One region of the Pseudoalteromonas sp. NFXS53 genome, then DNA from elsewhere that is predicted to be linked to it. Evidence: predicted binding sites of a transcription regulator. Region 1 holds the regulator's gene; each other region holds the start of a gene.

What was found. The regulator sigma-54, encoded in region 1, starts transcription at its own class of promoters, with help from an activator protein. The targets are predictions, from matches to a motif close to GTTGGCACGNNNNTNGNNT.
Region 2: AC1HJP_RS14665 (P-II family nitrogen regulator) is a predicted target of sigma-54. The motif match lies at 2,281-2,299, and genes of this name have one in related genera.
Region 3: AC1HJP_RS06920 (DUF3192 domain-containing protein) is a predicted target of sigma-54. The motif match lies at 5,637-5,655, and genes of this name have one in related genera.

What each region holds. Positions count from the first base shown of each region.
Region 1 is NZ_JBWVBR010000015.1:14,306-25,274, reverse strand. It holds gene AC1HJP_RS15355 (calcium/sodium antiporter) at 1-941, shown strand, start outside; gene AC1HJP_RS15350 (KpsF/GutQ family sugar-phosphate isomerase) at 956-1,927, shown strand; gene kdsC (3-deoxy-manno-octulosonate-8-phosphatase KdsC) at 1,928-2,479, shown strand; gene lptC (LPS export ABC transporter periplasmic protein LptC) at 2,476-3,030, shown strand; gene lptA (lipopolysaccharide transport periplasmic protein LptA) at 3,020-3,544, shown strand; gene lptB (LPS export ABC transporter ATP-binding protein) at 3,547-4,272, shown strand; gene AC1HJP_RS15325 (RNA polymerase factor sigma-54) at 4,320-5,840, shown strand; gene hpf (ribosome hibernation promoting factor) at 5,869-6,156, shown strand; gene ptsN (PTS IIA-like nitrogen regulatory protein PtsN) at 6,159-6,611, shown strand; gene rapZ (RNase adapter RapZ) at 6,629-7,477, shown strand; gene AC1HJP_RS15305 (HPr family phosphocarrier protein) at 7,481-7,756, shown strand; gene mgtE (magnesium transporter) at 7,875-9,233, shown strand; gene pmbA (metalloprotease PmbA) at 9,292-10,641, opposite strand; gene yjgA (ribosome biogenesis factor YjgA) at 10,772-10,969, shown strand, end outside.
Region 2 is NZ_JBWVBR010000014.1:18,543-29,511, forward strand. It holds gene AC1HJP_RS14655 (hypothetical protein) at 1-452, opposite strand, end outside; gene AC1HJP_RS14660 (S10 family peptidase) at 559-2,064, opposite strand; gene AC1HJP_RS14665 (P-II family nitrogen regulator) at 2,343-2,681, shown strand; gene AC1HJP_RS14670 (ammonium transporter) at 2,693-3,922, shown strand; gene mrcB (penicillin-binding protein 1B) at 4,147-6,507, shown strand; gene AC1HJP_RS14680 (methyl-accepting chemotaxis protein) at 6,552-8,393, opposite strand; gene hemL (glutamate-1-semialdehyde 2,1-aminomutase) at 8,529-9,809, opposite strand; gene AC1HJP_RS14690 (aspartate carbamoyltransferase) at 9,825-10,841, opposite strand; gene AC1HJP_RS14695 (CopD family protein) at 10,967-10,969, opposite strand, start outside.
Region 3 is NZ_JBWVBR010000004.1:141,591-152,559, reverse strand. It holds gene AC1HJP_RS06960 (GNAT family N-acetyltransferase) at 1-83, opposite strand, end outside; gene AC1HJP_RS06955 (DUF3283 family protein) at 89-295, opposite strand; gene AC1HJP_RS06950 (substrate-binding periplasmic protein) at 401-1,093, shown strand; gene AC1HJP_RS06945 (DUF1289 domain-containing protein) at 1,106-1,348, opposite strand; gene AC1HJP_RS06940 (1-acyl-sn-glycerol-3-phosphate acyltransferase) at 1,501-2,601, opposite strand; gene AC1HJP_RS06935 (SO_0444 family Cu/Zn efflux transporter) at 2,697-4,118, opposite strand; gene zntR (Zn(2+)-responsive transcriptional regulator) at 4,102-4,515, opposite strand; gene AC1HJP_RS06925 (D-2-hydroxyacid dehydrogenase) at 4,590-5,537, shown strand; gene AC1HJP_RS06920 (DUF3192 domain-containing protein) at 5,701-6,081, shown strand; gene AC1HJP_RS06915 (GGDEF domain-containing response regulator) at 6,108-7,010, opposite strand; gene AC1HJP_RS06910 (PAS domain-containing hybrid sensor histidine kinase/response regulator) at 7,011-10,742, opposite strand; gene AC1HJP_RS06905 (hypothetical protein) at 10,905-10,969, shown strand, end outside.

The sequences.
Region 1 (10,969 bases):
TTTTGATACTTGGTTTTGCCGCGTTAGTTTGGAGTGCGGACCGTTTTGTCTTTGGCGCGGCAGCATTGGCAAGAAATTTCGGTGTACCTACATTAATCGTAGGTTTAACTATAGTAGCAATGGGCTCATCGGCTCCGGAAATGATGGTTGCAGCGCAGGCTGCTTTTGCAGATAAAACAGATACCGCAGTGGGTAATGCGGTGGGCTCGAACATCGCCAATATATTACTAGTATTAGGTATTACCGCACTATTGCGCCCACTGTCTGTTGGCTCAGGCATCTTAAAACGCGAAATGCCATTACTTGTTGTCGTGTCTTTAGGTGCTTGGTTCATCGTCAGTGACAATCACTTTAGTCGCACTGAAGGCCTAGTTTTATTTGCTGGCTTTATCACTTTTCTCGCAACCTTACTCATTTTAACCAAACGCTCAGGCAACCAAGACGATGACCCTTTAGTTGCTGAAGCATGTGATGAAGTACCGAATGATGTACCAACCAACAAAGCGGTTTTATGGTTAGTCGTGGGTATGATCATGCTTCCTATTAGCTCTGGTTATCTTATTGATGCAGCCGTTGATATAGCCAAATATTTTGGTATGAGCGACTTATTAATTGGCCTGACAATCATAGCGGTTGGTACCAGTCTCCCTGAATTAGCAGCCTGTATTGCTGGCGTATTAAAAAATGAAGATGACCTAGCAATGGGCAACATTATTGGCTCAAATATTTTTAATATTCTCGCAGTACTTTCTATTGCGGGGATCTTAAACCCAGCAGTTATCGATGCAAACATCGCACAACGCGACATTTACATTATGCTAGGTGCGACGCTCATCTTAATCGCGATGAGCCTAAGCCTTAAAGGCACTCGCCGCATCAACCGCGTTGAAGGGGGCCTACTTCTTGCCGCGTTCATCGGGTACATGTATTACATTATTTAGTTGTTGGAGTGCACATGACTGCTGAACAATTTACTAAAACGGCTTTAAATGTCATCGATATTGAAAAACAAGCCATCGATGAAATTACACAATATATTGATGAAAGCTTTGTTAAAGCATGCCAAGCTGTTTTTGACTGCCAGGGCAGAACCATAGTCATTGGTATGGGTAAATCAGGGCACATAGGCAACAAAATAGCTGCAACGCTCGCCAGTACAGGCACCCCTGCTTTTTTTGTTCACCCTGGTGAAGCAAGCCATGGCGACCTCGGTATGATCACCAAAGACGATGTGGTGTTACTGATCTCAAATTCAGGAGAGACCAGCGAAGTCGTCAATATTATTCCTGTTATAAAGCGCATTGGTGCAAAAACCATTGCCATGACTGGCAATCCTAATTCTTCAATGGCTAACCTTTCTGATATTCATTTGTGTATTGCGGTCTCGAAAGAAGCCTGCCCACTGGGGTTAGCACCAACAGCGAGCACGACGGCCACACTGGTCATGGGTGATGCACTTGCCGTTGCCCTACTAGAAGCGCGTGGCTTTACTGCCGATGATTTTGCACTCTCTCACCCTGGTGGTTCACTCGGTCGACGTTTATTACTGACCTTAGATGACATCATGCATCAAGGTGAGCAAATGCCAATCATCGAAACGGGCAAACTTATCAAAGATGCGTTATTCGAAATTTCGAGCAAAGGCTTAGGCATGACTGCAGTTATTGATGAACAAGGTATTTTGGCCGGTATTTTTACCGACGGAGACTTACGCCGTATTATTGAACAAAAGCTCGATTTGCACAGCGCAAAAATTGATGATGCAATGACTGTTAATTGCACAACGGCTAAAGCCGATATGCTCGCAGCAGAAGCATTAAACATTATGGAAACCAAACGTATTAATGGCTTAATTGTGGTTGATGAAACTAATCGCCCAATTGGCGCTCTGAATATGCAAGACTTATTAAAAGCAGGAGTCATTTAAATGCAATTTGCCGACTTATATCAGCCAATCAGCGAAGATGTGGTATCTAGAGCGAAGCAAATTAAGTTGCTTATTTGTGATATTGACGGCGTATTCTCTGATGGCCGTATTTACCTTGGCAATAATGGCGAAGAATTAAAGGCATTCAACACCAAAGATGGCTTTGGCATAAAAGCACTGATCAATGCTGGAGTTGAAGTTGCCGTCATCACCGGTCGCCATTCACAGATTGTTCAGCAACGTATGACTAGCTTAACAGTAAAGCATATTTACCAAGGGCAAGAAGACAAGGTGAAAGCCTACGAAGAGCTGAAAGCAAACCTAAACCTGACAGATATCGAGATCGCTTACATTGGTGACGACGGTCCTGATTTACCAGTGATGGAACAAGTGGGTTTTGCTGTGGCCGTAAACGATGCACACCCAATTATTCGCAACCTTTCACACTACACGACTTCGCTGCCTGGTGGATTTGGTGCTGTGAGAGAGTTAACTGACTTGCTTATGTTGTGTCAAGGTCACACACTCGGCACATCAGGAACAAGCGCATGACGGTCAACCGCGTCATATTATTAATTATTTTTGCACTGACCATGTATTGGATATGGTCACCGTATTTTGATCAACCTAAAAAGCAAAGCTCGACTGAAGAAGAGAGCATAGCCACGCCTGATTATGTTGCTACAGATCTAAAGCAAACCAAATATTCTGAAGCCGGCATACGAAATTACTTAGTTGAAGCAAATAAAATGGAGCTTTATCAGCAGCTCGGTTTTAGCCACTTTACATCACCGACATTCACCCTGTTTAATGGCCCTCAAAATTGGCAACTTTCATCCAATGAAGCCACTTTATATGAAAATAACATGCTGATCTTAGAGGGAGATGTTAAAGCCCTAAATTTAACTGAAGGTGCAATGATAAGCCAAATCAGTGCAGACCATATTCAAGTTGATATTACTCAGCGCAGCATGCGCTCAGATCTACCCGTAGAAATTGTGGGCCCTCATTTAAATATAAAAGGACAAGGCCTCAATGCCGACCTCAATACTGAAATTATTGAGCTCATTAACCATACGCGAACCATTTATTATGACCAATAAACTACTTCTTTCACTGCTACTACTCGGCTTTTCTAACTTTACTTTGGCTGAAACAGCTCCTATGTCACAAGTATCAATTAAAGCAGGTAAGCAGCAAGCACAATTAAAGACAAACATTGGTATCTTTGAAGAAAATGTTGAAATCATTCATGGCAACCGTGAAATTTATGCAGATAGATTAGAAGTACATCAGCGTGAAGAGCTCGGTGAGAACAAACAGCTTTTAGTCGCAACAGGCAAACCAGCTCGCTTTATCGAAAAGCAGCCTGATGGCACAGTATTAAGTGCCAGCGCAGAAGAAGTCAGGTATGACGTTGCAAATCGACTGCTTACCATCAAAGGCAAAGCCGAAATCAATCAAGCAGGTCAAGTTATCAAGGCTGAAGCAATTATTTATGACATCGAGAAGCAACTGATCAGTGCTGAGCAGAATGAACAAAACAAACAACGTGTACACACGATTTTAGTGCCCGAGAAAAAGGCATCAAAGTCTAACCCTGAACAAGGTCAATAAGCATGAGTGTGTTAACTGCCACAGCCCTAGCAAAAAGCTATAAAGGACGCCAAGTCGTAAAAAATGTCAGTTTGAGTGTGGAAGCTGGGAGCATTGTTGGTCTTCTCGGCCCTAATGGCGCAGGTAAAACCACCAGTTTTTACATGATCGTTGGTCTTGTGCCTAGCGATAAAGGTAAAGTCACCATAGATGACGAAGATATCACTTTGCTACCTATGCACAGTAGAGCACGTATGGGCATAGGTTATCTGCCTCAAGAATCTTCCATCTTCAGAAAATTGACTGTGTATCAAAATTTAATGGCAATTTTAGAAACGCGTAAAGACCTCAATAAAGTACAAAGAGAACAAACCCTAGACGACCTATTAGATGAATTTAATATTCAACATATTCGGGACAGTCAGGGCATGGCTTTATCAGGTGGTGAGCGTCGCCGAGTTGAAATTGCTCGCGCTTTAGCCGCAAACCCTAAATTTATTCTTTTAGATGAGCCTTTTGCTGGCGTTGATCCGATTTCGGTGTTAGATATAAAGAAAATTGTTGAGCATTTAAAAAACCGCGGCATTGGTGTCCTCATTACAGATCACAATGTAAGAGAAACCCTTGATGTTTGTGAGAAAGCTTATATTGTTTCACATGGTGAATTAATCGCGTCAGGTACGCCTGAATCAGTTTTAGCTGATCAAACCGTAAGAGACGTCTACCTAGGTGAACAATTCCGTCTATAGTTAAAGCAAGACATAATCCAAATAACAAAAAGGATTGTTAGAAATACATGAGGCAATCGCTACAGCTGCGCATGGGGCAGCAACTAACCATGACACCACAATTGCAACAAGCAATTCGCTTACTGCAATTGAGCACACTAGATCTACAGCAAGAGATCCAAGAAGCGCTGGATAGCAACCCTTTACTCGAAGTAGATGAATCGGAATTAGAGCCAAGTGCTGATGGCAATGATTCAGACAAAGCGACCAAAGATGCTGATTCTATCGAGCAACTCTCTAATTCTGCTGATGATGGTCACGGTGATGAACCGACCAGCGATTACGAACTCGATAGCGATGCCGCACTGAGTAAAGACACTGTCAGTGACGATCTCGCTATGGATGTGACATGGGACGAGTACATGAGTGCAGCACCGAGCACCAGTAGCGGCCCAATGCCTGAAGACGAAACTGTTTATCAGGGGGAGACCACTGAAACATTACACGAATATTTAATGTGGCAATTAGAACTCACGCCATTCAGCCCAACCGATAAAGCCATTGCCGTTGCCATTGTTGAAGCCGTTGATGATGCAGGTTTGCTTACTGTTAGTACCGAAGAACTCCTAGAAAGCATTAATGAAGGTAATGACGAAGAGCTAATTGAACTTGACGAAGTTGAGGCTGTATTAAAGCGTATTCAACTCTTTGATCCTGTAGGTATTGCAGCTCGCTCATTACAAGAATGCTTATGTATTCAACTCAACCAGTTTGATGCTGATACGCCTTTCATTGCTGAAACAAAAATGGTGTTAAGCGAGCATATTGATCTACTGGCCAGCCGTGATTACCGCACTATCATGAAAAAGACCAAGCTCAAAGAGCCTGAGTTAAAAGAAGTGATGACACTAATCCACAGCCTTAATCCTAAACCTGCTGCCAGTATTATTCGTGAAGAATCTGAGTATGTTATTCCTGATGTGTCAGTGAAAAAGGTAAAAGGTCGCTGGGTTGTTGAGCTTAATCCAGAATGTATGCCTAAAATAAGGGTTAATGATCATTACGCAGCAATGTCACGCTCAGTAAAATCAAGCACTGACAGCCAATTCATTCGCTCTCACCTACAAGAAGCTAAATGGTTTATTAAGAGCTTAGAAAGCCGTAATGACACTTTAATGAAAGTTACTAATTGCATTGTGCAACAACAACAGGCATTCTTTGAACATGGACCTGAGGCAATGAAGCCTATGGTTTTGAATGATGTTGCTGAGATGGTCGAGATGCACGAGTCTACCATTTCTCGTGTCACCACTCAGAAATACATGCATACACCCCGTGGCATTTTTGAGCTGAAGTACTTCTTCTCAAGCCACGTAAGCACTGAAAACGGAGGTGAATGCTCATCGACTGCGATTAGAGCATTGATCAAAAAGCTAATTGCTGCAGAAAATACTGCTAAGCCATTGAGCGACAGCAAAATTGCAGATATATTGGCAGAACAGGGAATCAAAGTGGCACGTCGTACAATTGCAAAATACCGCGAGTCACTCTCTATTCCACCGTCAAATCAGCGTAAGAGCTTGATTTAAGACGTAAACCAAGAGAAGGAAAATGCTTATGCAACTAAATTTAACTGGTCGTCACGTAGAAATCACAGATTCATTAAGAGACTATGTAAACACGAAGTTTGCAAAGCTAGAAAGGCATTTTGATCACATAAACAACGTTCACGTGATCTTAGATGTTGAGAAGCTGGTACAAAAAGCAGAAGCTACCGTTCATTTAAATGGCGGTGAAATTTTCGCTTCAGATGAACACTCTGATATGTACGCAGCTATTGATAAACTCGTTGATAAACTCGATCGCCAAGTTATCAAACATAAAGAGAAATTAACTCGACACTAACCATGAAACTTAGCTCGATTATCAACAAGGACTGCAGTAAAGCTGCGGTCCTTTTTAATAGCAAAAAACGCGCGCTTGAGTATATCAGTGAATTAGCGAGCGAACACCTTCCTGAACATAACGCCCACGAAATATTAGATGCATTCCTAACGCGAGAAAAACTAGGCAGTACAGGCATAGGCAAAGGTATTGCTATTCCTCATGGCCGCTTAGCAGGCATTGATACTATTTTTGCTATTTTAGTGACCAATCAAAGCGGTATTGATTTTGACGCAATAGACAACCGACCTGTCGATATTCTCTTGGCAATGCTTGTACCTGAAGGTAATAATGCAGAACATCTAAAGACCTTAGCTGCAATTGCTGATAAACTAAACAACAAAGAGTTTTGTAAACAGCTTCGTCATGCAAAAGACGATGACGCACTCTATCAACTTATTGCACTTCAAGATTAATTAACAGAGAGGAATCCATGGAACTGATCATCATTAGTGGTCGCTCAGGGTCGGGCAAATCCGTTGCCTTAAGGGTATTGGAAGACCTTGGTTATTATTGTGTTGATAATATTCCAGTTAATCTCCTACCATCTTTGGTCAGAAGTGTTTCTGATAACTATGACAAGATAGCCGTCAGTATCGACGTTCGTAACCTGCCAAAAGAGCAACAAGAATTTAATGATATTCTTGAGTACTTACCCGGTTTTGCGAATCCAACGCTGTTCTATTTAGACAGTGATGACCAAGCACTGATCAAACGCTTTTCAGAAACGCGTCGATTACACCCGCTTTCTTTAAATAATCTGCCGCTTGATTTAGCAATTAAAGAAGAAAAGAAGTTACTCGATGTATTAATCACACGAGCCGATGTTTTGCTCGATACGACAGATTTAAGTGTACATCAGCTAGCAGAAACCATTAGAGAGCAGATCCTTGGCAAAAAAGATAAGCAACTTATTATTACTTTCTTATCTTTTGGTTTTAAACATGGTATCCCTAAGCAAGCCGATTATGTATTTGATGCGCGCTTTTTACCAAACCCGCATTGGGAACCAGAGCTAAAACCGCTTACTGGGTTAGATCAACCAGTTAAAGATTATTTAGCAAGCCACAGCATAGTGCAGAAGTTCACGTGGCAGATCCAAACCTTTGTACAAACTTGGTTACCTCACCTAGAGCGCAATAACCGCAGCTATTTAACCATTGCAATTGGTTGTACTGGCGGACAACACCGCTCTGTTTACCTTGCTCAAACCATTGGTGAAAGCTTTGCTAAAACTCATAACAATGTGCAAATACGTCACCGCGAACAAGACGCAGACTAGAACATGGTCAAGGTAGAAGATACTTTTCTAATCCAAAATAAGTGTGGCCTGCATGCACGTGCAGCCACAGTGCTTGCGCAATTAGCCCAACAATTTGATGCTCAGATCACCCTTTATCAAGATGACAAAGAAGCCCCTGGTGACAGTGTACTTGCTTTGCTCATGCTTGAAAGCAGTCATGGCAAGCAGCTTCGAGTTTGCTGTGAAGGCCCAGATGCCGAGCCCGCACTCTCAGCCATTGGTGAGTTAATTGCACAAAAATTTCATGAAGATGAATAACCAAGCACTTGGTAACTCTGCAAAAATTACGTTAAACTTAAGGCACTCTTTTTAGGCGCTCACATTAACTGCCTAAACCTTTATTCTCGGTGCACACCACCCAATAAATGGATTGCCTATGCCAGAAGCCTTAGAACAAGACTATACGCTGCAACAATTACAACAAGTAACGCACGCAATAAACAATGGTCAGTTTGTTCAGGTTAGGCGTATTCTGGCTGAAACTCCCCCCTGCGACACCGCATTACTCCTTGAATCTTCTCCGCACAAAGTACGTACTCAGCTATGGCAATTAGTTGATCCTGATATTCAAGGTGATGTACTCGAAGAGCTGTCTGAAGACGTTCGTATTGGTATTATCAACCAAATGGATCCAGAGCTCATTGCAGCCGCAACTGAGGATATGGACGACGATGACCTAGGTGAAGTTCTAAGAAGCTTACCTGAAGACGTCTACCAAGACGTTGTCGGAGCAATGGACGCCCAAGATAGGGCAAGGGCAACCCAAGCGCTTTCTTATCAAGAACGTTCTGCGGGTGCCCTAATGAGCACGGATACGGTCACCATTAGGCCTGATGTGACGCTCGACGTGGTATTACGTTATTTACGTCTGCGAGGCGAGTTACCCGATGGTACCGATGACTTATATGTCGTCGATAAAGAAAACCAGTTTATCGGAGCGCTACCTGTCGCAACCCTTTTAACGAACTCACCCGATAAAGTGGTTGCAGAACTCATGGATGATGAGAAAGAGACCATCCCCGTTTCTATGGATGAAAGTGACGTGGCACAACTGTTCGAACGTCATAACTGGATCTCTGCAGCGGTCGTTGATGATAACTTGCAACTGCTTGGTCGTATCACCATCGATGACATCGTAGACGTTATTCGTGAAGATGCCGAACACAGCATGTTAAGTATGGCGGGTCTAGATGATGAAGAAGATACCTTCGCACCGGTTTTGAAGAGTAGCCAACGCCGCTCTATCTGGCTTGGCATTAACCTTTTAACGGCTTTGCTTGCCGCCTTTGTCGCCAGTTTTTTCGAAAGTACCCTAGATATACTCCCTATTTTAGCAGTGCTTAATGGCATTGTACCGAGTATGGGTGGAGTGGCCGGCAGTCAAACTCTAACTTTAGTTATTCGTGGTATTGCCCTTGGCCATATCAACAACACCAACCAGAAGTTCTTACTTGGTAAAGAGCTTGCTATCGGGGCTTTAAACGGTGTGCTTTGGTCTATTTTAATCGCTGGTGTTGTTGCCATATGGCAGTGGGATTTCGTACTCGGTGGCGTGATCGCATTTGCGATGTTCATGAACTTACTTGCAGCCGGTATTGCCGGTGCCAGTATCCCAATTATCTTAAAGCGTATGAATATAGATCCCGCCCTTGCGGGCAGTGTGGTGCTCACCACAGTCACAGATATTGTGGGTATCTTTGCCTTCCTAGGCACAGCGACCTGGTTCTTAGTTTAACCCGCTTCAGACACAAAAAAGCCCGCTCAGTTTCGCGGGCTTTTACTTTAATTAAAGCCTATTCACCTGCGACCTGCATTGACTCAATTAATATCGAACCCGTTTGCACGCTACCACGCGCTTCAATATCTCCACCAATGGCCTGCACATTCATGAACATGTCTTTTAGATTGCCAGCAATGGTGATCTCACTTACTGGATATTGGATCTCGCCCTGCTCAACCCAAAAACCTGCTGCGCCTCGTGAGTAATCACCCGTTACTGTATTCACCCCTTGCCCCATTAGCTCTGTGATTAACAAGCCGGTGCCCATTTCTTTAAGCACAGCTTTCAGGTCATCATGGGTTTGTTGCACTAACCAATTATGAATGCCGCCAGCATGGCCTGTAGCTGTCATGCCCATTTTTCTTGCTGCATAACTTGCAAGTAAATAGGTTTGCAACTCACCACCGTGAATGATCTCACGATCCAGCGTTTTTACCCCTTCACTATCAAATGGACTAGACGCTAACCCTTTCAATAAATGTGGGCGCTCTGACACATTTACTTTGTCATTAAAAATTTGCTTACCCAAAGAGTCTAGCAAGAAGCTCGACTTACGATATAGCGCACCACCACCGATAGCTGAAACCAAATGCCCAAACAAACTATTCGCAACATCCGCACGAAACACCACAGGCGTCTTCATAGTGGCAATTTTTCTACTGTTCAAACGAGCAATGGTTGACTCAGCCGCTTCAAGACCGACAGACTCTGCAGATTTTAAACCAGACTGCTCACGGCTAAGAGTATAAGCATGATCACGCTGCATTTGCTCGCCATCTTGACCAATCACCATGGTACTTAAACTATGACGTGTTCTCGGAAAGCCCGCTAAAAAGCCGTGGGTATTACCATAAACTCGCAAGCCTTCATGACTAGAAAAACTCGCACCATCTGAGTTAACAATACGCTCATCAAACTCTAATGCTGCTTTTTCTGCTTCAATACACAGTTCAACACCCTGCTCTGGCGTTACTTCCCAAGGGTGATACAAGTCTAAATCTGGCGGAGACATCTCAAGCAAAGCTTTATCAGCTACACCATTACAAGGGTCATCCGAAGTAAACTTTGCAATATCAATGGCTTTTTCAACCACAGAGCGAAGCGCTTTAGGGCTCAGGTCAGCAGTTGATGCAGAGCCTTTGTGATTGCCCACATACACACTAATCCCAAGACCACCATCTTGGTTAAACTCAATGGTCTCAACTTCTCCCATGCGCGTACTAACAGATAGACCCGAAGTGCTCGACATTGCTGCTTCAGCCGCTGTTGCACCTAGTTTTGTTGCGTGGGACAACGCCTCTGATACGGCCTGTTTGACTTCATCTATTTGAGTAAAAATCGCACTTTGCTGCTCAGATTTCATAGTTATGCTCTCTAAAAACACCTTTAATATCTAAATGCTAACACACATATTCGACTTCGCCTTATCAAGGCACAGCATTTATGACGTATAATTGTTATAATCCACAAAATTTTTATAGAAACTCCGCACCATGGCTAAAAAAAAGAAACCCGTTATTGAAGAAGAAATTATTTACGTTTCAAAAAGCGAGCTTAAACGTGACGCACAGCAGTACCAACAGCTAGCTATCGATTTAGCAGCTATGAGTAAAAAGCAGCGTGATAAGTTACCGCTAAGCGATGACCTTATAGAAGCCATGGTTGTTGCTGACAAGATCAGAGCAAAGTCT
Region 2 (10,969 bases), on a different contig from region 1:
TTTTTACTGCGCTTAGGGGGGGGATCAAGTTCAAGTTCATCAAATAGGTCGTCTTCTTGCCAATCATCTTCGACTTTATTTTCTTTCACGATCTCTTGTGAAGGTAAACGTTGCTCTAATTCTTCTAAGCGTTCTTCGATCCGAATAAGGCTAGAAGTAATGTAATCAAGGGCTTCTAGAATGCGTTCATCTTTAGAGTTTTGAATTGAACTGACGCTATTTGCATTGCTCTCAGCTGATTGCAGCTTGGCATGTAAGCCGAAACTGGCCAATAATTTTACTTGTTTAAGGCATTTGGCTTTTTCGCTGGGGGCAAATAAAGATTTGCCTTGCGTGAACGCTGTGATTTTTTGTGGCGTTGTTTTAAGTTTTAAGCTGAGCTGCTCGATGGCGGCTGATTCACTCACGCTGCTATCGAAGCCGGCAAATACAACACGGTATTTGTCAGTCATGGAAACATCCTTAAATTCGCTAATGCTTTGAGTATACCCAAATTTTAAAGACATGCGAATGAAGGTGGGGCCTTATAAGCAAGATATAAGGCCATGGTATAAGTTTTTAGTACTTAGCTGATTTGCCATTCGGTAGGGCGTTTTGAATAAATTCACGTAAGTCTTGATTCGATTGCTCTAAATCAGCACGACGTAAATACATCATATGGCCTGAGCGATAACCTTTAAAGCTTAAACGGTCACGCATTTTTGCACTTGGGTCGAGTTGCCACATTGTATATTTTGCATCGAAATAATTGGTTGCACCGTCATAGTATCCCGCTTGCACTAACACATTAAGGTAAGGGTTTTGCGCCATGGCTAAACGTAGTTGCTCACCGGTGTTGTTATTACTGCGATCCCATGGATGAACCGAGCCAAACATATTGTATTTAATATCGGTTTTGTAGTTTAACTCTTCACGTAGATAGTAATTAATGGCTGGTGTGAAAGAGTGCAGCCATGAGGTTAGCTCTGGCCAGTAATCAGGGCGACTGCCAGCATCGCGTTTATCAATACCTAAATAACGAGAGTCTAAGCGGCCAAGCGTTTGACCTCTGTCTCTTAGTAGCTCTTTCCAAAAAGCGCTGGTCGGAATATCTAAATTGTTCTGAGCGACAAAGGTTTCTGATAAACCACTGAACTTAGCAACTTGCTTAATTGTTTGTTGCTTTTCAGCATCGCTGATAAATGCACCTTTTGCCAATGCTGGTAGGTATTGATTAATGGTGTAAGATTCAACTTCGTCTAATACATCTAACAAGTCTTTATTTTGTAGCTCTGGCGCTAACGCTTTGTGGTACCAAGCCGCCGCCGCATAGTAAGGTAAGCGATTCGCAGCCTTTACAGGGCCTTGTCGTTTAATGCCAATATCGGTAGGCGAAACCAATACTACGCCATTTAAGTACATCCATTGGCTGTTTTGTAGCTCGTGAGCAAGACCTGATACACGTGTAGTACCATAACTTTCACCAATTAAAAACTTAGGTGATAAAAAGCGGTTGTTGCGATTCACAAAAGTGTTTAGCCATTCGGCGAGATATTTGATATCAGCATTTACACCAAAGAAGCGCTTTTTCTGCTCTGCCTTACTAGGCATTTTCCCATCTTTGTTTGGTAAAACACGCGAATAGCCAGTATTCACTGGGTTTACGAAAACAATGTCAGCTACGTCTAAAACTGAGTAAGGGTTGGTTTGTACACCGTAAGGTTGAACCGGATAACCTTCAGTATCGATATTTAGAGTTTTAGGGCCTGTGTAAGCAATATGCATCCACACTGACGCAGAGCCAGGGCCACCATTGAATGAGATTAGCAGTGGGCGCTTACTTAAATCTTTAACGTCGGTTTTCTTGTAGTAGGTGTAATGTAGGGTAGCAACTGGATGACCTTCTTCATCCCAGACAGGCTGAGTTCCTGTGGTCGCAGTGTAGTTAATTCTTTCACCAAGAATCTTAGTTTTATGTTTTGAGACAACTTGGTTGTCTATGTCGATTTGGCGGCTATGTTCACTTGCATTGACCGCATGGCTTATCAGCAATGCTGCACTGATGATGATGGTTTTTAGTTTCATTTTTTGATGTCCTCCGAAACTAAATAATGTTCTGCTCTTACTGAATATGCAAAGTTTATGAGTCCAAGTATGGACAAATTGAGATGGGTGTAAAAATGATTGAAATTTATGCACCAGCTCAGTTCAATTTGCATAACTACGCACTTAATTGGTGCATTTTATCTAATTTTAAATGTTCTTAAATTGTTAACTTTATGTATTTTTTAAAGTTTTAATTTTGGTATAGAGCTTGATTATTCATTGCCAACATAACGCATCACAATGTCGAAGGGGGCAATATGAAAATGATCAGCGCTATCATCAAGCCATTCAAACTTGATGAAGTCAGAGAAGCATTATCGGAGCTAGGTGTAGAAGGTATGACGGTTGTTGACGTAAAGGGTTTTGGTCGTCAACGCGGTCACACTGAGCTTTACAGAGGTGCTGAATATCAAGTTGATTTTATTCCAAAAATCAAAGTTGAAATCGCAACACAAAGCGAAAACGCAGAGCGTATTGTTAACACCTTAAGTGAAGTCGCTCGCACCGGAAAAATCGGTGACGGTAAGATTTTTGTGTATGACCTAGACCAAATTGTACGTATCCGTACTGGTGAATTCGACGAAGAAGCGATTTAGGAGCAATAACAATGGAAAACAGCATCATAGAACTCAAGTTCTCTTTAAATACTTTTTACTTTCTGATCTCTGGCGTATTGGTTATGTGGATGGCAGCGGGTTTTGCCATGCTTGAAGCGGGCTTAGTTCGCTCAAAAAACACCACTGAAATTCTAACAAAAAATATCGCGCTCTATGCCATCGCTTGTACTATGTTCTTGCTGGTGGGTTATAACATTATGTACGTCGATAATACAGCTGGTGGCATAGTGCCGAATTTTGGCGCGCTCATTGGTAGTGCCGCAGATGATGCAACTCATGCATTAGAAGCTGATTTCTTCTTCCAAGTTGTATTTGTGGCAACGGCAATGTCAATTGTATCAGGTGCAGTTGCGGAGCGAATGAAACTATGGGCTTTCTTAGCATTCACCGTTGTTTTAACAGGCCTAATTTACCCAATCGAAGGTTTCTGGACTTGGGGCGGCGGTTTCTTATCTGAAATGGGTTTTGTAGACTTTGCAGGTTCTGCGATTGTTCATGGTGCAGGTGCGGCAGCGGCATTAGCGGGCGTATTACTGCTAGGTGCTCGTAAAGGTAAATATGGTAAGAACGGTGAAGTTTATCCAATTCCTGGTTCAAATATGCCACTTGCAACACTAGGTACGTTTATTCTGTGGATGGGCTGGTTTGGTTTTAACGGTGGTTCCCAACTATTCATTGCAGATAAAGCGAATGCGGTTGCTGTGAGTCAAATTCTTGTGAATACCAATGCTGCGGCAGCGGCAGGTGCGATTGCTGCACTACTAGTTTGTAAAGTGCTTTGGGGTAAAGCAGATCTCACTATGATTTTAAATGGTGCATTAGCGGGTCTAGTTGTAATCACGGCAGAGCCAGCTTCACCATCACCGATTCTGGCAGTACTGTTGGGTGCATTAGGTGGTTCACTGGTGGTATTCAGTATCGTGTTCCTTGATAAGGCTAAGATTGATGACCCTGTAGGTGCGATTTCTGTACACGGTACCTGTGGCGCATTAGGTATCATGTTAGTACCACTTTCAAATGGCGATGCGAACTTTGTGACACAGTTAATTGGTCTAGTCAGTATCTTTGCTTTCGTATTTATCGCTTCTTACATTGTATGGGCTATCTTAAAGTCAACAATGGGTATTCGAGTTGGCGAAGAAGAAGAGTTGTCAGGTATGGACCAACATGACTGTGGTGTTGATGCTTATCCGGAGTTTGTTACGGTTCGCGGTCAATAGTTGTCAAAGTTTCAATTTGCACACAGTGAGTGAAGAACAAATATCAGAAGTATCGAGTTAAGATTTACTGAGTGGTGTTCATGTGATGAGAGTTACTCACTGTGTGCATTTTGAAAACTGAATAAAATCAAGCCTAACTTAGCAATGAGTTAGGCTTTCAGGTCTTGTTAATCTAAGGTAATCTATGGTGATTAAATTGGCATTAACCATTCGTGAATAAAGGCATGGCCGAAAAAAAGACTCCTACCCCAAAATCGTCTACAAAAAAAGCAACACCGAAAAAAAGCGCTGCGCCTAAATCGAAAAGCACAAAAAAAACAACGAATAAAACTACAAAACAGTCAAAAGGTAGATTTGCTCAATTCAAACAAAGAACCTTGCTAGGACTTTGGCGTTTATTTTGGAAAGGCAGTATCGCAGTTATCGCGGTGTTAGCGTTTTATGTGATTTACCTTGATGCCAAAGTGACTAAGCAATTTGAAGGGAATAAATGGCAGTTGCCGGTGCAGGTCTATGCCCGAACGATGGATTTCCGCCCTGATCAATATTTGTCAGAAAAAGAAGTGCTTTGGGAATTAAAGCGCTTAAATTATTCAGAAGTAAATCAGCTTAGTCGCACAGGTCAGTATGTGGTTGAAGGGCGAACTATCCGTATTTATCGACGCGCTTTTGAGTTTTATGATGGGGTTGAGCAAGGCAAAGTATTTACCTTAAATTTTGCCGGTAAAAAATTAGCCAGCATAGTCAATGAGTCTGGTAGGCGAGTGCCTAAAGCTCGATTAGAGCCCGTACAAATAGCTCGTATTGGTAATGACTCAAAGCAAGACAGAGAGTTTGTTCCTCTCGATAAATTTCCCACTATTTTAAAAGATGCGTTACTGGTTGTGGAAGATAGAAACTTCTATGAACACCATGGTGTATCTGTTATGTCTATTCTTAGAGCGCTTTATACCAATATTAAAGCTGGAAGAACGGTGCAAGGTGGCAGCACATTGACTCAACAGTTAGCTAAAAATTTCTATCTAACTCGAGAACGAACTCTTACGCGTAAGATCAATGAAGCCTTGATAGCGATGATCTTAGACTTCAGATATAGCAAAGATGCCATCTTAGAAGCTTACTTAAACGAGGTGTATTTAGGGCAAGCATATAATCAAGGTGTGCATGGTATGGGGCTGGCTGCAGAGTTTTACTTTGCAAAGCCTGTCGATGAGCTTGAGTTTGACCAAATTGCGCTATTAGTGGCTATGGTCAAAGGGCCTTCTTATTACAACCCGAGACGTTACCCTGAACGTGCCCAAGAACGACGTGATCTGGTACTCAGGCTGCTAGCTGAAAATGGTTACTTAAGTACCAATGAATATCGTCAGTCACTTGAAAGGCCTATTAAAGTTGAGCCCTTAAGCCGTGACCGACAACAAAATTACCCAGGTTACCTAGAGTTGGTAAATCGAGAGTTAAAGGAGTTGTTACCTGATCAGCAAGTCATTAATGCTGGTGTGAGGATATTTACTTACTTTGACTTGCAAAAACAAGCCGCGATGGAAGAGTCTGTACGCAAAGGTTTACCTTATCTAGAGCGAAAATATCAAACTGAAAAGCTTGAAACCGCGATGCTCTCAGTCAACCTTGAGAAAGCGGGTGTGTCTGCTTTGGTAGCTGGTCGAGATATGCGCTTTAGTGGCTTAAACCGCGCACTCGATACCAAGCGACAAGTGGGCTCTTTGGTGAAGCCAGCGATTTATCTCACTGCTTTTGAGCAAAATACACATAACTTGGGGACATTGTTAGAAGATGGACCGCTAGAGGTCAAAGATAGTTCAGGGGATGTATGGACCCCTGAAAACTTCGATCATAAATTTAGAGGCAAAATGCCGCTTTATGAAGCATTCAGTAAAAGTATTAATATTCCGGCGGTCAACCTAGGATTAGATATTGGCGTGCATAAAGTCGCTGAAACACTGAGTGAATTAGGCATTAAGCAGCAGGTTGAGCAATACCCTTCGTTACTTCTTGGTGCTCTAGAGCTTTCTTCATTTGATGTGGCACAGATGTATAGCACCATTGCCAGGCAAGGTCGCTATCAGCCACTTACCAGTATTGCTGCTATGACCAATTCGGTTGGGCGAGTATTGTATGAACATCGAACGCGCTCAGAGCAACGTTTTGCTGAAGAATCGATTTATATGACAAATTACGGCTTAAAAAGAGTCACCAAAGATGGCACTGCAAAACGCATTAATCTTCACTTCCCGTCTATTCAGCTTGCAGGTAAAACAGGCACCAGTAATGATTTAAGAGATAGCTGGTTTGCGGGGTTTGATCACAATACAGTGACGGTGACTTGGCTCGGACGAGATGATAACAAGCCAACAGGTTTGACTGGGTCTAGTGGTGCGCTTGAGCTATACATTCGCTATCTGAAACCACTTAATCCGCAGGCAATTGCTGATCAAAGACCGGACGGTGTGCGCTGGGCGTTTGTAAACCCAAAAACAGGCCGACAAGCTGCACCAAGTTGCGGTAAAGTTATACAGTTACCTATTAGACGGGAACTGTTCAACCCAACGCCAACTTGTTCTTAAACTGGCGTTGGCATTAACGATGATAAAAGGGCTAAACAGCATCACTAAAACTGGAATTTCTTAACCGCACCTTCAAGCTGAGAGCTCATTGCTGCAAGTGCATGGGCATCATCTTGAGTAGCAATTGCTGATTCAAGAGTGTGTTGAGCAACATTGTTAATGCTTGTCGCATCACTCAAAGCTTGTTGAGTGGCTTGAGATTGTTGCTGGACTAACACACTAATATGTTGGCCCTGATTATCTATGTCGACCATGCTGGTTTGCGCTTCTTGTAACACCTGATTGGTTTTTTCTGCTGCAAGTACGCCTTGCTCCATTTGCTCAACACTTCGACGCATTTTGTCTTGTGTGGTATTTGAAGCTTGTTGAAGTGCATTAATAATGGTGTGAATTTCTTCGGTTTGCTGCTGAGTACGCTTGGCCAAAGTTCTCACTTCATCGGCAACAACTGCAAAGCCTCGGCCTTGCTCACCAGCTCGCGCCGCCTCAATAGCTGCATTGAGTGCTAATAGATTTGTTTGTTCAGCAATTTCACTGATTGCGACACTGACTTTGCTAATGTCTTGGCTATCTTGTGCCAGCTTATCAAGTGCTTGTCGACTCTCTTCAAACTCTTGTTGCAACATGGTCATATGCTGAGCAAGTTCTGTGGTGTTCTGGCTGCCTTGTTTTACGTGGCTTGCCGCTGTGCTTGCTAATTGTGTTGCCTCTTGGGCTGAATGCTCAACAGAGGTGGCGGCATGATTCATTGCTTCTAACGCTTCTACAATAGTACCGATATTTTGCTGCTGCTGACTGACATCTTCACGGGTACTTTGGCTGATTTCATTGAGTTTGCTGGTGGCATTTTGTAAGTTGCCACTGGTGCTTTTTACATCCCCAAGCAGATTAACCATAGCATCAAGTACTTGATTGTATTGGTAAGCAATAATGCTCATTTCGTCATTACCAATCGCCGTTGCTTTGGCGCTTAAATCACCTTGTGCAGCTTTACTTGCGTTGTATTCAAACGCACGAATATTGTCTACCACAGCAAAGTAAAAGCCGAACATAAGGTAACTTGCAAGCAACAGTGACACAATCGCAGCAAGCACAACACTGTTTCTGATCAGCTGTTGAGATGATAAGCGCTCGTTTAGTAATGCTTTTAAAAGCGGTGTTGCCGTATTGATGAGCATACTTACTTGTTCAAGCGTATCGCTTTTTAAATTATTGAATTGGCTTTGTGATAATTGTAATTCATCAGGGTCAAGCAGATTATTTTGAATGCTATTTTTAAAAGCTTGTACGGAACGTGAAACCTTATCTAGTTGCTGTGATAGCGATGATTTTACAGTTTGGTTATCTGCGATAGCTACCGCCAGTTTACCTTCTAAACGTTCAGCGTAACTGGGTAATGATTTATTGTAATTCGAGAGTGCAATAAAGGTGTCTGGGGTAAATGACCCCGCTTGGATCACCAATAATGCTTGCTCAGAAGTGAGATTTATTTGTTCAATCAAGCTCGGAACAGACTCAACCAAAGAGCGATTTATATAAGAGCGTGCAATATCGCCATCAATGGCAAGTTTTGATTGAATAGAGACTTGTTCGAGCGCGTGTTGTTGGGCGCTATCTGTGATATCAAAGCCGTTGCTTCTGGCTAATTGACGATTTGCCTGTTTATTTTCAGACATAACATTTTGTAAAAGCGCAGGGTAGAGCGCTAAACCACTTTGTTGCTGCTGTGTGAGTGCAATATTTTGGCTGAGAATAGAGCTTAAGAAGAATAAGCTGACACTAAGAGGAACAAGTAAAATACCAAAAATTAGACTGATTTTACTTTTGTATTTCAAGTTGGCCATTAAAGAAATAGCGGGTGAGAAAAGCGTTTTTGATCCTTGCATATGCGTCACTTATTAATTGTGTGTATTAGATAGACCGAGCAAGTTTCAATTTTAGTTCAAAAATAATTTTTTTCTTTAAAAAACAAAAAGCCCACAAACGTGGGCTTCTAACTAAAAGCTATAAACGCTTATTGTTTATAGCTTTTTAAATACTTTTGCAGCGGCAGCAATTGTCTCTACAATATCTGCATCTGTGTGCATTGAGCTTACAAAGCCAGCTTCAAAAGCAGAAGGTGCAAGGTAAACACCTTCTTCAAGCATTAAATGGAAGAACTGTTTAAATCGCTCTAGGTCACATTCAGTTGCTTGCTGGTAGCTATTTACAGACTCAGCAGTTGTGAAGAAGAAACCAAACATGCCACCCACATAATTTGTAGTCAGTGGAATACCCGCTTCATCAGCAGCTTGTTGAAAACCTTCGCACAGTGCTTTGCTTTTTGCTTCAAGCTCTTGGTGTAAGTTACCTTGGCTTAATAGCTCAAGTGCTTTTAGACCAGCGGCCATCGCGATTGGGTTACCTGATAGCGTACCAGCTTGATACACTGGACCTACTGGCGCGATGAAATCCATGATTTCTTTTTTACCACCAAAAGCACCCACTGGCATACCGCCGCCGATCACTTTACCTAGACAGGTTAGATCAGGCTGAATGTTGTAGTAAGCCTGTGCGCCGCCTAGTGCCACGCGGAAGCCTGTCATTACTTCGTCAAAAATAAGTACTGATTTGTGCTCATCACACACTGAACGAAGTCCTTCAAGGAAACCTTCAACTGGCGGAATACAGTTCATGTTGCCCGCAACCGGTTCTACGATAATACAAGCAATTTCGTCTTTGTATTCATTGAAGATAGCTTTAACTTGCTCAATATCGTTGAACGCTACCGTTAATGTGTGCTTAGCGAAATCAGCAGGAATACCCGGAGAGTTAGGCACACCCATAGTTAAGGCACCAGAGCCTGCTTTAACTAATAGTGAATCAGCGTGACCGTGGTAACAGCCTTCAAACTTTAGAATTTTGTCACGGCCTGTGAAACCACGAGCAAGACGAATAGCACTCATTGTCGCTTCAGTACCAGAGCTTACCATGCGTACTTTTTCGATTGATGGCACTAGCTCTTTTACTTTCTCAGCCATCAAGATTTCAGTTTCAGTTGGGGCACCGTAACTAAGGCCGCGCTCAACAGCTTCTAAAACGGCTTGCTTAATCTCAGGGTGGTTGTGACCTAATATCATAGGACCCCAAGAGCCCACATAATCGATGTATTTTTTATCGTCAGCGTCGTAAGTATAAGGACCTTCAGCATTGGTGATGAATAGTGGCGTGCCACCTACACCATTGAATGCACGCACTGGTGAGTTAACGCCACCAGGAATTGATTCTTGAGCACGAGAAAATAAATCTTGGCTAATTGTCATGTATATAGTCCTATTTTAACTGTTACGTTTACGGCTGAACCAAGGTACTTCTACTTCGTAGTTTTGTACTTGGTTTTCAACGCCTAAAGTTAACGCGAATAACGCCATACGGATCAATACGCCATTTTGTACTTGGCGGAAGATTGCTAAGTTGTCGTTATTGTTTAAATCATTGTCTAGTTCATTTGCATCACTACGGCTATCGCGAGGTAGTGGATGCATTAGAACTGAAGTTGGCTTGCAGTGTGCGTTATAAATTGCTTGGCTAATTCTAAAGCCACCACGGTATTTGTTGGCTTCTTCTTGAGATGGGAAGCGTTCTTCTTGTATACGTGTTTGATAAACGATATCAGCGGCTAGGTTGCCTTCCATCTTAGAAACAAGTTCGATTTGATGACCCGCGTTCGATACATTATCAAGAATGTAGTCTGGCATTTGTAAGCCATCAGGTGCAACCATAGTGAATTTAACATCTTTATAGTGGCACAGTAGCTTTGATAAAGAGTGCACGGTACGACCATATTTTAAGTCGCCTACTAGCGCAATGTGCATGCCATCGATGCCACGCTCAAAGCGGTGTAGTTCTTTATCTATGGTTAAAAGGTCAAGTAATGCCTGAGTAGGGTGCTCATTTGGACCATCACCACCGTTGATAACTGGCACATCAGAACCTGTAGCAAATTCAGCTACAGACCCCGCATCTGGGTGACGCATAGCAACTGCATCTGCATAAGCTGAAATAACGCGCGCGGTATCGTATAAGGATTCACCTTTAGCTAGAGCTGAGCTTTGCATGCCCGTCGTTTCACGAACCAAACCACCTAGTAAATTGAACGCAGTACCAAAGCTGACACGCGTACGTGTACTTGGTTCAAAAAATAGGTTAGCTAGAACAGCACCTTCAAGCACATTGGTACGTTTTTGCTTTTTAGCATATGGTTCCATTTTCTTTGCTACAGCAAAGATCTGTTCAATGGCATCTCTGTTTAATTGATTTACAGAGAGAATATTTTCACCTTGGAAACTTAACATGAGGCGATCCCTAATCAGAAAATGACGAGCGATTAAAAGCGAGGCTTTCAACCAATATATTTAGCAGGCCAAGACTGGCTGACTTGGCGCCGCATAATAGCACAATAAAGCCGAGTTTTAGACAATTA
Region 3 (10,969 bases), on a different contig from region 1:
TTAGCACGACCGCGAACATTATGAGCTTGATAAAACTTATTCACCAAAGGAATGGCGATTTGCTCTAAGCGCTCAACCTTCATGGAGGTTAACCTGCCAACATCATGCTGAGGTAGTATTCAAACTTTTGCTTTAAGATTTGCTGTTCCGAAAGTGGGCGATTATTGATAGTATCGTAAATCGTTTCACGAGAATTCTTACCACGTTTGATTTGATAAGCCCAAAATGAGGCTTCGTAATCGAGTTGAATTTGGTATTTTTCTTGTCTAGGTAGGTTGCACAAGTTGTAACTCATAACGGCTTCACTAAATTAAATACATAATAATCAGACTGCGTACCATACTATTTTTAGCTATAGTTCGCTATATTTTACAAAACAGTGAAATAAGATATTTAAGGAATGAATTTGTTTTTGGTACACAGAAGTATATTTTTGCTGTTACTCTTTTCATCATTTATTCAAGCTAGCACAGATAAACTCACTTTTAATCGCCCTGCTGATACTGCGCAATCAAGATATGTTGTGGAGCTGATATCACTCGCCTATAAAGAAATAGGGGTTGAAGTTGAGCTAATAGACTTTAACCGAGACAGTGCGCTTGTAGCCGCTAATGAAGGGGTGTTAGACGGACAATTAGCTAAAATATCAGGCTTAAGTAACACCTATCAGAATCTATTACGTCTTGATACACCATTATTAGATTTTAAACTCAATTTAATCAGCTTTTGTGACGACTGTACTTTGTCTGATATGCCTTCATTGGTTATCCATTCGACTTATCCTGCAGCAGCCAAGTATCTTGAGTCTACCCCATATAAGGGTCAGCTTTATAAAGTGAAAAGTGTTTCGACACTATTGAATTTATTGATGCAAAAACAAGTGTCTGCGGCGCTTGTCATCGGTTTTTATTTAGACCCTTATATGCAAAAACTGCACAACTCTGGCATCAAGCTCACAACCTTAGACTCACAATATGTATACCATTACCTTCACAAGAAACACCAACACCTAGTACCTGCACTGTCTGCAACGCTGCTACAGTTTAAACAATCAGGTAAAATGCGCGAATTAAAGAGTAAACATAATTTATAAACAAAAAAGATGTTAGAAATCAAACGGAGTTTGCTGCTCGCTTTGATCATCAGATGATTTTTTCTTACTGGCTAGATAGCGTTTATAGCGTTGCTGGCACAAGGCTATCACTTTTCTTTTTTGTTGATCGGTCAATGTATTCCAAGCAAAACGCTCCTCTCTACTGCGATAACAACCTTTACAGTAGCCGCGATTATTGACCTGGCAGATCCCCTTACATGGACTGGGGATCTCAAAAATCTCGATTTGTTCCATCAACAAAAGTTAAAAATGTATGGTATTTAATCTATTTTTAGATTTTTTAACCCTCTGTTGTCAACAATATAAATTGAAAGATCAGAGTTCGAGCTTTAAGCATGCAATAAAAAAGGGAGCTCAAAAGCTCCCTTCCGTCAATCAAATAATGTTTAGACAAATTCGCCTTTGCGCTTTAAAGGCTCTGCGTACATAGCCAAAATCTGTTGGTGTAATTCGCTTGGAATAGTCTCAAGTCGAGTTTGAAACTCACTCTTAAGTTCTGCAGACACCGTTTCTTCTTGGCCACCTGCAATGTAATTTGTTGAGTGTAAGTAATACTGGCTGATAATTTGTTTATCAATACTGGCTGCCAGCGCTTCCGGTGTATCACACTCTTCTGTTATCGGCAAACCGAACGAAACATGAACATGACCTTTGTCTGAGCGCATACCTTCAATGATACTCTCTATGTCTTCACCTTCAGCTTTTACATACTCACCATGGGCTTTTTTATGAACAAGCTCTTTGGCCTTAGCAACGGCACAAGGCTCGTATTGATAAGAAATCGACACTGGAACGATTTTTAACTGCTTTACGTAGTCTTCAAAAGACAGCTTCAAACGACGACCTTGCAGTTGCAGCATTTTTAAAAGCGCAGGATCAGTTTGATCCACACCATCTTTGGCTCGGCCTTCTTTTTGTGCAATCCAAATTGAATTACCCGTATCTAAAGAGTCGTAGATGTAAGCAGAAAGCTGGCTCAATGCTTTGAGCATTTCTTTTGGTGCTTTCACTGAGCGCTTAACGATAAAGCTCTTGTTTAAACGCATGAGCTCATTGATATAAGGCACTTGTAATAAGTTATCGCCTATAGCAATACGCACCGTTTGCATATTATGCGAGTGCAAGCCCCAGTTCATGATGGCTGGATCTAAAGCAATATCGCGGTGGTTTGAGATAAATAAGTACGGGGTAGATTTATCGAGCTTTTCTAAACCAGAAAAAGTCACTTTACTGGTTGTACGCTTGATTAATAACTCTAAATAGCCCGCTACTTCTTGCTGAACTTGTTCAACGGTTGCGATATTGCCCCATTTCTTTCGTAGTTGGCTACGCACTAGAGGTCTTGCAATGAAAGGCCATTTATTTAACCAACTTGGCGCATTATGCTTGGCGATAACATCAATAAAGTCATTGTCTTCTAGAAGACGAGACAGCGCGGCTGGGACTTCTTCATCATTGTAAGGTCTTATATCTGCGTATTTATCCACAAAACTACTCATTGTTACTGGGTAAAAAAAACGTCGTATTTTATCTTGCTAATCAGTCGGATGCTAAGGTTATCAACTCCGACCAGATAAGCCCATCATTTCATTCGTTGTTTTAACGATATCAAAACTAAACGCAACATTAAAATCAACAATATCACCCCCAAACCTTGAGTTAACCAACTCGGCATTAGCTCATGTTCCATGCCATGGGCTGGATTAACTTCAAAGCCAAACTGCTCGACTAAATAATCGGTTAAAAAACCAAAAGTAATCGCCACCCCAATCACACCTGTTAAGTAGGCGCTCACGGCTCGTTTTCCTAGCTCGGTTGCAACCACACCCAAAGTGGCAATGTTGGTTGCAGGGCCTGCTAACATAAATACCAATACGGCTCCCGGTGATACACCAGCCATTAATAAGCCTGCAGCAATTGGTGTAGAAGCCGTCGCACAAATGTACATAGGTATACTCACCAAAATCACCACAACCATTGCCAATATGCCATCGCCCCATTGACTCAAGAATGAGGTCGGTACATAAGTTTGTACTAGCGCAGCGAAAAACAGTCCTATCATCAGCCACCCCATAGTGTCACTAAGTAGCTTATTACAACTAAAGTGAACGGCTTGTTTTATCTTGGAGAAGAAAGACGCTGCTTGCTGCTCATCTTTTTTACTTTCGCAACACGATGATCCGTTGTTCACAGGCTGTGCTGGGAGCTCTGTATCACAACAGCTTGTCGTTTTTTCAAGTAACGCTTCGCTACTATTTACGGTGACATGATCTGATGATGTTGTACAACAAGCTGTTTTTGTACCAGTTACAGTTTCTGCTTTTTGACTACTACAGCTTGATTGCTCTTCTAGTTTCTTCGATCCACAACAGTTTGTTGTCGCGGGTTTTTCTTCTTTCTTTAAAGTCACTTCATCAGATGACATTGAGCAGCATGATGCTTTTGGCTTTGTTACTATTTCTGCTTTTTTACTACTGCAACTTGTCTGCTTATCTGTGCCATCCTCAACATCACCTGGCTTAGGAGCGCAACAGCTTGTACTCATAGATACTGAATTTTCAGATGCAGCAATTTCAATCTCTTTATCTAAGTTCTTTGTTTCAGACCCTTTTTCTTTGCCAACCAATAAACCCGCCACTATCGCGCTCGACACAGCGGCTATTGGCCTGATAATCGCCATAAATGGCCCAAGTAACACATAAGACACTGACACCGAATCTACGCCAGTTTCTGGTGTAGACACTAAAAACGCCGTGGTGGCACTTTTTGAGCCACCAGCCCTTCTGAGCCCCACCGCAGCAGGAATAACACCACAGGAACACAAAGGCATTGGCGCACCAATTAAAGCCGCTTTAATGGTCGTCCACACACCTTCTTTGCCTAAGTGCTTTTGTAAAAAGTTTTTAGGTATGAAGATATTTAAAAGGCCTGCCAGTAATAACCCCAACATTAACCAAGGGGCTGAAACTAAAAATAAAGACCAGAAATTAGATAACAATGTCATCCGCTGCCTCCAAGGTAGTTAAAATTGAACAGCCAGTCGCAAGCTCAGAGCCGCCACAACAAGCATCTGCCAACAATGATAGAGATTTTTCGAAACGCTGTAATTCAGCTATCTTATCACGAACAATTTGTCTTTTTTGCAAAGTGAGTTGTTTCACTTCGCCACAGCTGTGATGTTGCTTTTCTACCTTAATTGCTAGCAATTCTTGAATTTCTTTAAGGCTAAATCCGACTGCTTTTGCTCTTAAAATAAACTGCATTTGTTTTTCATGTTTAGGACCATAAATACGATAACCTGACTCACTGCGTTCACTAAAACTCAGTAGGCCATGCTTTTCGTAATACCTTAAAGTATCCTTACTAATATCTAAACGCTTTGCTAATTCGCCTATTTTCATCTTACACTCCCGACTTATTAAGCACATTATAAACCTTTGAGTAAACTCCAAGGTCAACAGAGCAGATTAAATTTATGAAGATTGTCTTACTTGATGCCGCCACACTCGCCAATACTGACCTAGTACCTTTGTCGGCTCTTGGTGAATTGGTTACATATCAAAACACGAACAAAGAGCAGGTACTTACTCACTGTAAAGATGCAGACATTGTAATATCGAATAAAGTGGTGCTAGACGCTACAACCTTAGCTGAATTGCCTCATCTAAAACTCATTTGTGTTGCTGCGACTGGCACTAATAACATTGATCTTGATGCGGCTAAAGAATTGGGCATTCGTGTTTGTAACGTCGCGGGTTATTCAACCCCATCAGTCGTGCAACATACTTTTACTCTACTTGGCAACTTAATGACTAATATTCACCGCTACCAGCAAGATTGTGCGAATGGTCTTTGGCAACAAAGTAATATGTTTTGTCGTCTTGATTATCCGATCACTGAATTGTCGGGTAAAAACTTTGTGATTTTTGGTCATGGTAGCTTAGGACAAGCGGTTGGCAAAGTTGCTGAAGCATTTGGCGCACAGGTCATTATTGCTGAAAGACCGAACGCTACTGATATTCGCCCTGGCCGAACAGCGTTCATCGAAGCGTTAAAGGTGGCCGATGTGTTATCTATTCATTGCCCGCTTAATGATGAGACCCGAAATTTATTCAATAGGGAAACCTTAGGTTTGCTTAAGCCTACCAGCTTTGTGATCAATACAGCCAGAGGCGGTATAGTTGATGAAGCGGCTTTAGTTGAAATTCTGACAAATAACCAAATTGCAGGAGCAGGCTTTGATGTATTATCTGTTGAACCTGCACAAGCAAACAATCCCCTTGCCAATTATCAAGGTCACAATTTAATACTGACCCCACATACAGCTTGGGCGGCGAAAGAATCTATTGAACGATTAGTGAAAGAAATCGCAAATAATATTGTTAACTTTAACAATGGCAGAGACAGTAATGTTGTTGTGTAATTAGCTAAAAGTTGGTGAATTACCCTAAAATTTAGAAGGGTCAACACTTAAAAATCTGTATAAAAAACAACAGGCAATTGTAAAATAAAGACTTTTAAAGTTGGCAACAATATTGCTCTAATAAGAACAAATTATCTGAAACGAATTTTTAAGGAAATCTACAATGAAAAAATTATTACTTGTTGCTGCGCTAAGTGCACCATTACTTTCAGGCTGTATTGTGGCTGTTTCTGATGATGGCGTTGAGCCAGGCTGGGCGTCAAATCACAACGGTAATCGCTGGCAGTATCAGCAAGAAGAAAACCGTAAAACTATAGCGAGCCTAGACTTAGGTGCCGACTACAACCAAGTACTTGGTCAATTCCCAACACCTGACTTTACAGAGTTAGTGAAAAAAGATGAAGGTGTTTTCAAAGTGATTTACTTTGCAACAAACAGCAAACACTCTGATGGCAAAGTAACAAAAGACGAATGCACGCCACTGGTGTTTAAGGATGAAAAGCTAATTGGTTTTGGTCAATCAGCACTACTGCAAATTTTATAAGTATTTCATTAAGCCGTTAAACTCTTTTAACGGCTTAATATTGTTACCCTTTCTTGTTGCATATGTGACTTCACAAGCGCGTCATCAGCAATCTTCAATACATCCTGATCACTACCATTAAAATCCTTCTCTATGTTTACTATGCCAATACTAATGCTGACATGAGCGCAAATTGGCGAGCTTTTATGAGGGATTTTCAACGCATCAATAACATCATGCATATGTTTTGCAAACAGTGAGATTTGCTCTTTATTTTTACCCTTTTGTAGCGCTGCAAATCGCACTCCATCATATCGAGCAACGAAACCATCATATATATGACTGCTCTCATTCAAAGCTTGGGCGACTTTAATTAAACACTCATCACCCGCTGCATAACCATAGTTATCATTAAATTCTTTAAAATAATCTATATCGACTAAGAATAAAGAAAAGGGCTCATGGCTTTGTGAACAATCCTGCCAATAGCTGGCTAAAGTTTCGTCTAATAATCGACGATTGGGGATCTCTGTTAGACCGTCAATCGCAGCCAGCTTTTCGAGTAAATCATTCTTTTGCTTAATCGCTAAGTGATTCTTCACCCTTGCTTTTACAATGACTGGACTAAATGGCTTGGTAATATAGTCCATTGCGCCCATTTCAAGCCCTTTAGCTTCATCGTTGTAACTGTTACTCGCAGAGATAATAATGAATGGAATAGAATAAGTACTCTGCTTTTCTTTTAACTTTTCAAGCAAGTCATAGCCACTCATACCTGGCATACGGATGTCTGAAATAATCAAATCAACCGTATTGGATTCTAGAAAACTGACCGCTTGTTCACCACTTGCGCACAGTGAGATACTGTACTCATCAGACAAGGTGTTCTCTAATACGACACGATTAAGCGGATCGTCATCTACGATTAAAATATGCGCACTTTTTGCCATTTAACACCCACTTGCTCTATTTTTCAGAAACGCTTGTACTTTTATTAATTGCGTTTCAAGCTCAACGACTAACTTAGGGTTTACTAATTTTTGTTGTTGCTTTAACTCTGCTTCTAGCTGTTTCGCAGCTTCTGCTAATTGTTCAAACCCTAACCCAGCTGATGCCCCTTTAATACTATGCGCTAATAAAATCATTTCTTTAGTCTCTACATTTGATTTTAATTGCGCTATGTATTTCTCGCACATCTCAAGAAACTTTACCATCATATTATCTAAAAATGTGGTTTCACCCATCATTTGCTGAAGCGCAAAAGCTTCGTCAAAAAACTTACGTTGTGGCTTTACATGCTTAACCAATATTTTCTCTAACTCTTCAATGGTTACAGGTTTATTAATATATCCCTGCATCGAAGAATGCAAATATTCTTGTTGAGAAGAGATTTCTGTATTTGCAGTTAGGGCAATAATGGGGATCTCATTTAAATACTGATAATCATTGAGTTGCTTTGCTGCTTGGAAGCCATCGACTTCTGGCATATGAATATCCATAAAAATAATATCGGGCCTAAGGTTATCGACCGCATCACAAATATCTTTTGCCGTTTGACTGACAACAACACTGACGCCCAATTGCTGCAATAAATTTTTAGCGATTTCTAAGTTTATGTCATTGTCATCGACCACATAACATAATGCACCTTGATAACCGCTTTGAGGCTTTGGATTATTAGCTTCATACTCAAGAGACTCAGGTAACACTGCCACTTCTTGAGGTTTGAAAAATATATCTGATAAGCACGATTGAAGAAATGCCCCTTCTTCACAGTGCAAAGATATGTCTGCCAAATCTATGTCGTTTACTTGCGGCTCTGCTTGGTTCACATAAATGCGTCTAAGGCCTGTCATTGAGCTCAAAAGAGTAAGTGGTAACTTAGGTAAACTGCCTTTTTCAACAATCAAATAACGACTATTATCTGGCAGTACATCCGCTTCTTGTATTGTGCATATACCAAAATCTTCAAGTAAATTAGGCACTGCTACGCCAAAATATACACACGATTTAGCGACTTTTACATCTGAGGACAGCTTTTTATTCAGAGTGAGTGAGAAGTAAAATTCACTGCCCTTACCTAACTGACTCTGTAAGGCGATTTCGCCCCCCAATAACTCAACTTCATGTTTTACTATGGCAAGCCCTAAGCCTATTCCTTCATGTTCTCTAGACAGGCTATCATCAACTTGGGTAAAGGCATCGAATAGTTTTATTTGGTCACTTTCTTTAATGCCTATGCCTGTGTCTTTAACAGAAAATTGAATGGTTTGTGTCTCAGCATCAGAGTTAGTGAGACTCAGCGCAAAGCTAACCGTGCCTTTTTGTGTGTACTTCACAGCATTATTCAATAAGTTCAACAGAATTTGCGTAAGCTTTTGTTTATCACCATATAAACAAGGCCATACATCTTCATCAACTTTAAATGAAACTGCTAGCCCTTTTTTGTTTGCCAACGGTTCGATTAACTCTTGAAGATTTTCACAGAGTTCACTAACAATAATGTCGTTATTTTTTATGCTCACTTCATGACTTTCAACTTTGGCAAAATCCAAAATATCATTCAGCATCTCTAACAAGGTTTCAGCGGCATGCGTGACAGTGTCTAGGCGACTTTGCTGCTGCTTCTCTGTAACAGCCCGTTTTACCATGTCAACCAGCCCAATAATAACATTGAGTGGGGTTCTGATTTCATGGCTTAAGTTGGCAATAAAACGACTTTTGGCTAGTGTGGCTCTTTCGGCTTCCATCCTTGACGTAGTAATTTCTGTGATATCTTGAATATGGATCACAAAATACTTTGGCATTTCTTCACTGTCGCATACCAAAGACACACGCAAATCGAGAAACGGATAGTTTCCAGATTGTGTCAAACTCAGCTGATCAACAGACTGTTTGTGCTTTGATAAATGCTCTAATACCTGAGAAATTTGCTGATAATTCTCATAACCAAATAGTGTAGATACGTGCTGCCCTTGTTTATTACTACACCCTAAATAACGCTCAGCGGCCTTATTTAACATCATTACAGTGCCATCTACTTTTACAAGCGCGATCCCATTAGGTGCATACTCAATAGCAGATTTAAAGTTAGATTCAGACACTTGCAAAGATTGCAGTGCTTTTTGGTGCTCAGTAATATCACGTAAAACCCCGACACACCCCATTACACCTAGTTGTTCACTGAAAAAAGGCGCGACCGTAACAAAGTAAGTACTATTCTCGACACTCATTTGTTGAGATAAGGGTTTGTGCTGCTCTACAACTTTTGCTTCGATATCCGTTATTGCAAGGAAATGTTCGTCAAAATCATTAAAGTCTTTGCCAAGCAAGTTTAGCTTACTTGTTTTGAGCAAGCGTTCGAAAGATCTATTACAGCCAATCAATACGCCATCTGTATTCTTATAATAAATGGCATCTGGCACCGCATCTAATACCCCTTTCAATACTGCACTTTGTCGCTCTTTATCTTGCCCTGCAAGCTCCAGAAACTTCTGCTTCTGTTGGAGTTGATCAGTGAGCGTTTGATGATCTTCTTTTACCCTTGAAAATAACTGTGCGCGACGTTGATGAATGGTTTTAATTTGTTTAAATTCAGACAGCCAAAGCTTAGGCACAATATAAGTATTGGAGTGATTTTCGGGCTGCTGAATAAATGAGAAAAGCTCCTTCAATGGTCTTACAAATATTTGTTCACAAAGCCAGTGCAAGGGAAAGTAAGTTGCTAAAATAAATAATAAAATGAAACTAAATTCTAGCCCTAGACTATAAATAATAGATTCTGCAAAGCCTTGCTCAGACACACTCATAACGACATCAAGCGAGCGCGATGCTTCACTTTTATAAAATATAACCCCGTCTTGCCATGGTGCAATTTCACCTTGGTCTGGATAAAAAGGCTCGCCCAATGACAAGTCTGTAATTAAGTTCCGATGTAATTTATCGGTTAAATAAACTTCAGCTTTTGGTTGTGATTTGTCAAAGAATAATGCCTGGAACTTGCTCGCATCAAAGATCATCAATGTATGAGCACGTGAACTTGAAATACGCTGATTAGAGAACGCAAAGTAACTTTTACCTGCTATTTCCAATCGCTGACTGACAATAAATTTAGAAGGGTCTGTATTTACTCTAAAGCTACCTGAAACAATTTTACTCAAAAGCTCACTGTTCTGAGTATGCCTTCTTTTGACAAAAACTAGACCACTATCACTGACGTAAGCTATTGCTTCAAGAGGCTCAAGCAAAGCCAAAGAAGTATTAAACACGCCACCTAATGCCATTACTTTTTGCCAATATGGATGCGATAAATCAACACCTGTTAAATCACCATAGCCGACCAACTCACCAAAGTGCTTACCTAAAGATTGATAATAATAATTTGAATGACGAATAATGGGAGAGGTTTTAGGTTGAGAAAACTCGTAACTAAGAGGTTGCTCTAAGCTCACATTAACGGCGAGAAATATATTATCAACGGCCATCAGCGTTTTATCTAACTGGCTATTAAGCCGTTCATAGTGGGTTTCGAACTGAGTAAATGTTTGTTGCAGTTTAAGGTTATACAAGTGCAATGTCAGTGTTGCTGCCAGCATAATCGTAATCGCAAGCGCAACCCAAAATGCACGTCGGTAAAATTGCAGCGGTGATGTGGTTAGTTGTTCATCCGTGTGCATCATCATGCACAAATTCCTTTGGGGTAATGATCTAAGTTAATACTAGCAAGCAATCTTACTTAATGGTGACTTTTTATCATTAATATATTTACAATTTTATACATGCCAAACTTGGTTTAGACCTGCTTAAGTGATAGATTTTATGTATACAATATTCAGAGGTGTCGTATGAATAAAATTGTCATTCCTATTGCGTTAATGGCGGTGTCTAGCATCATTATTTTCACGCATAA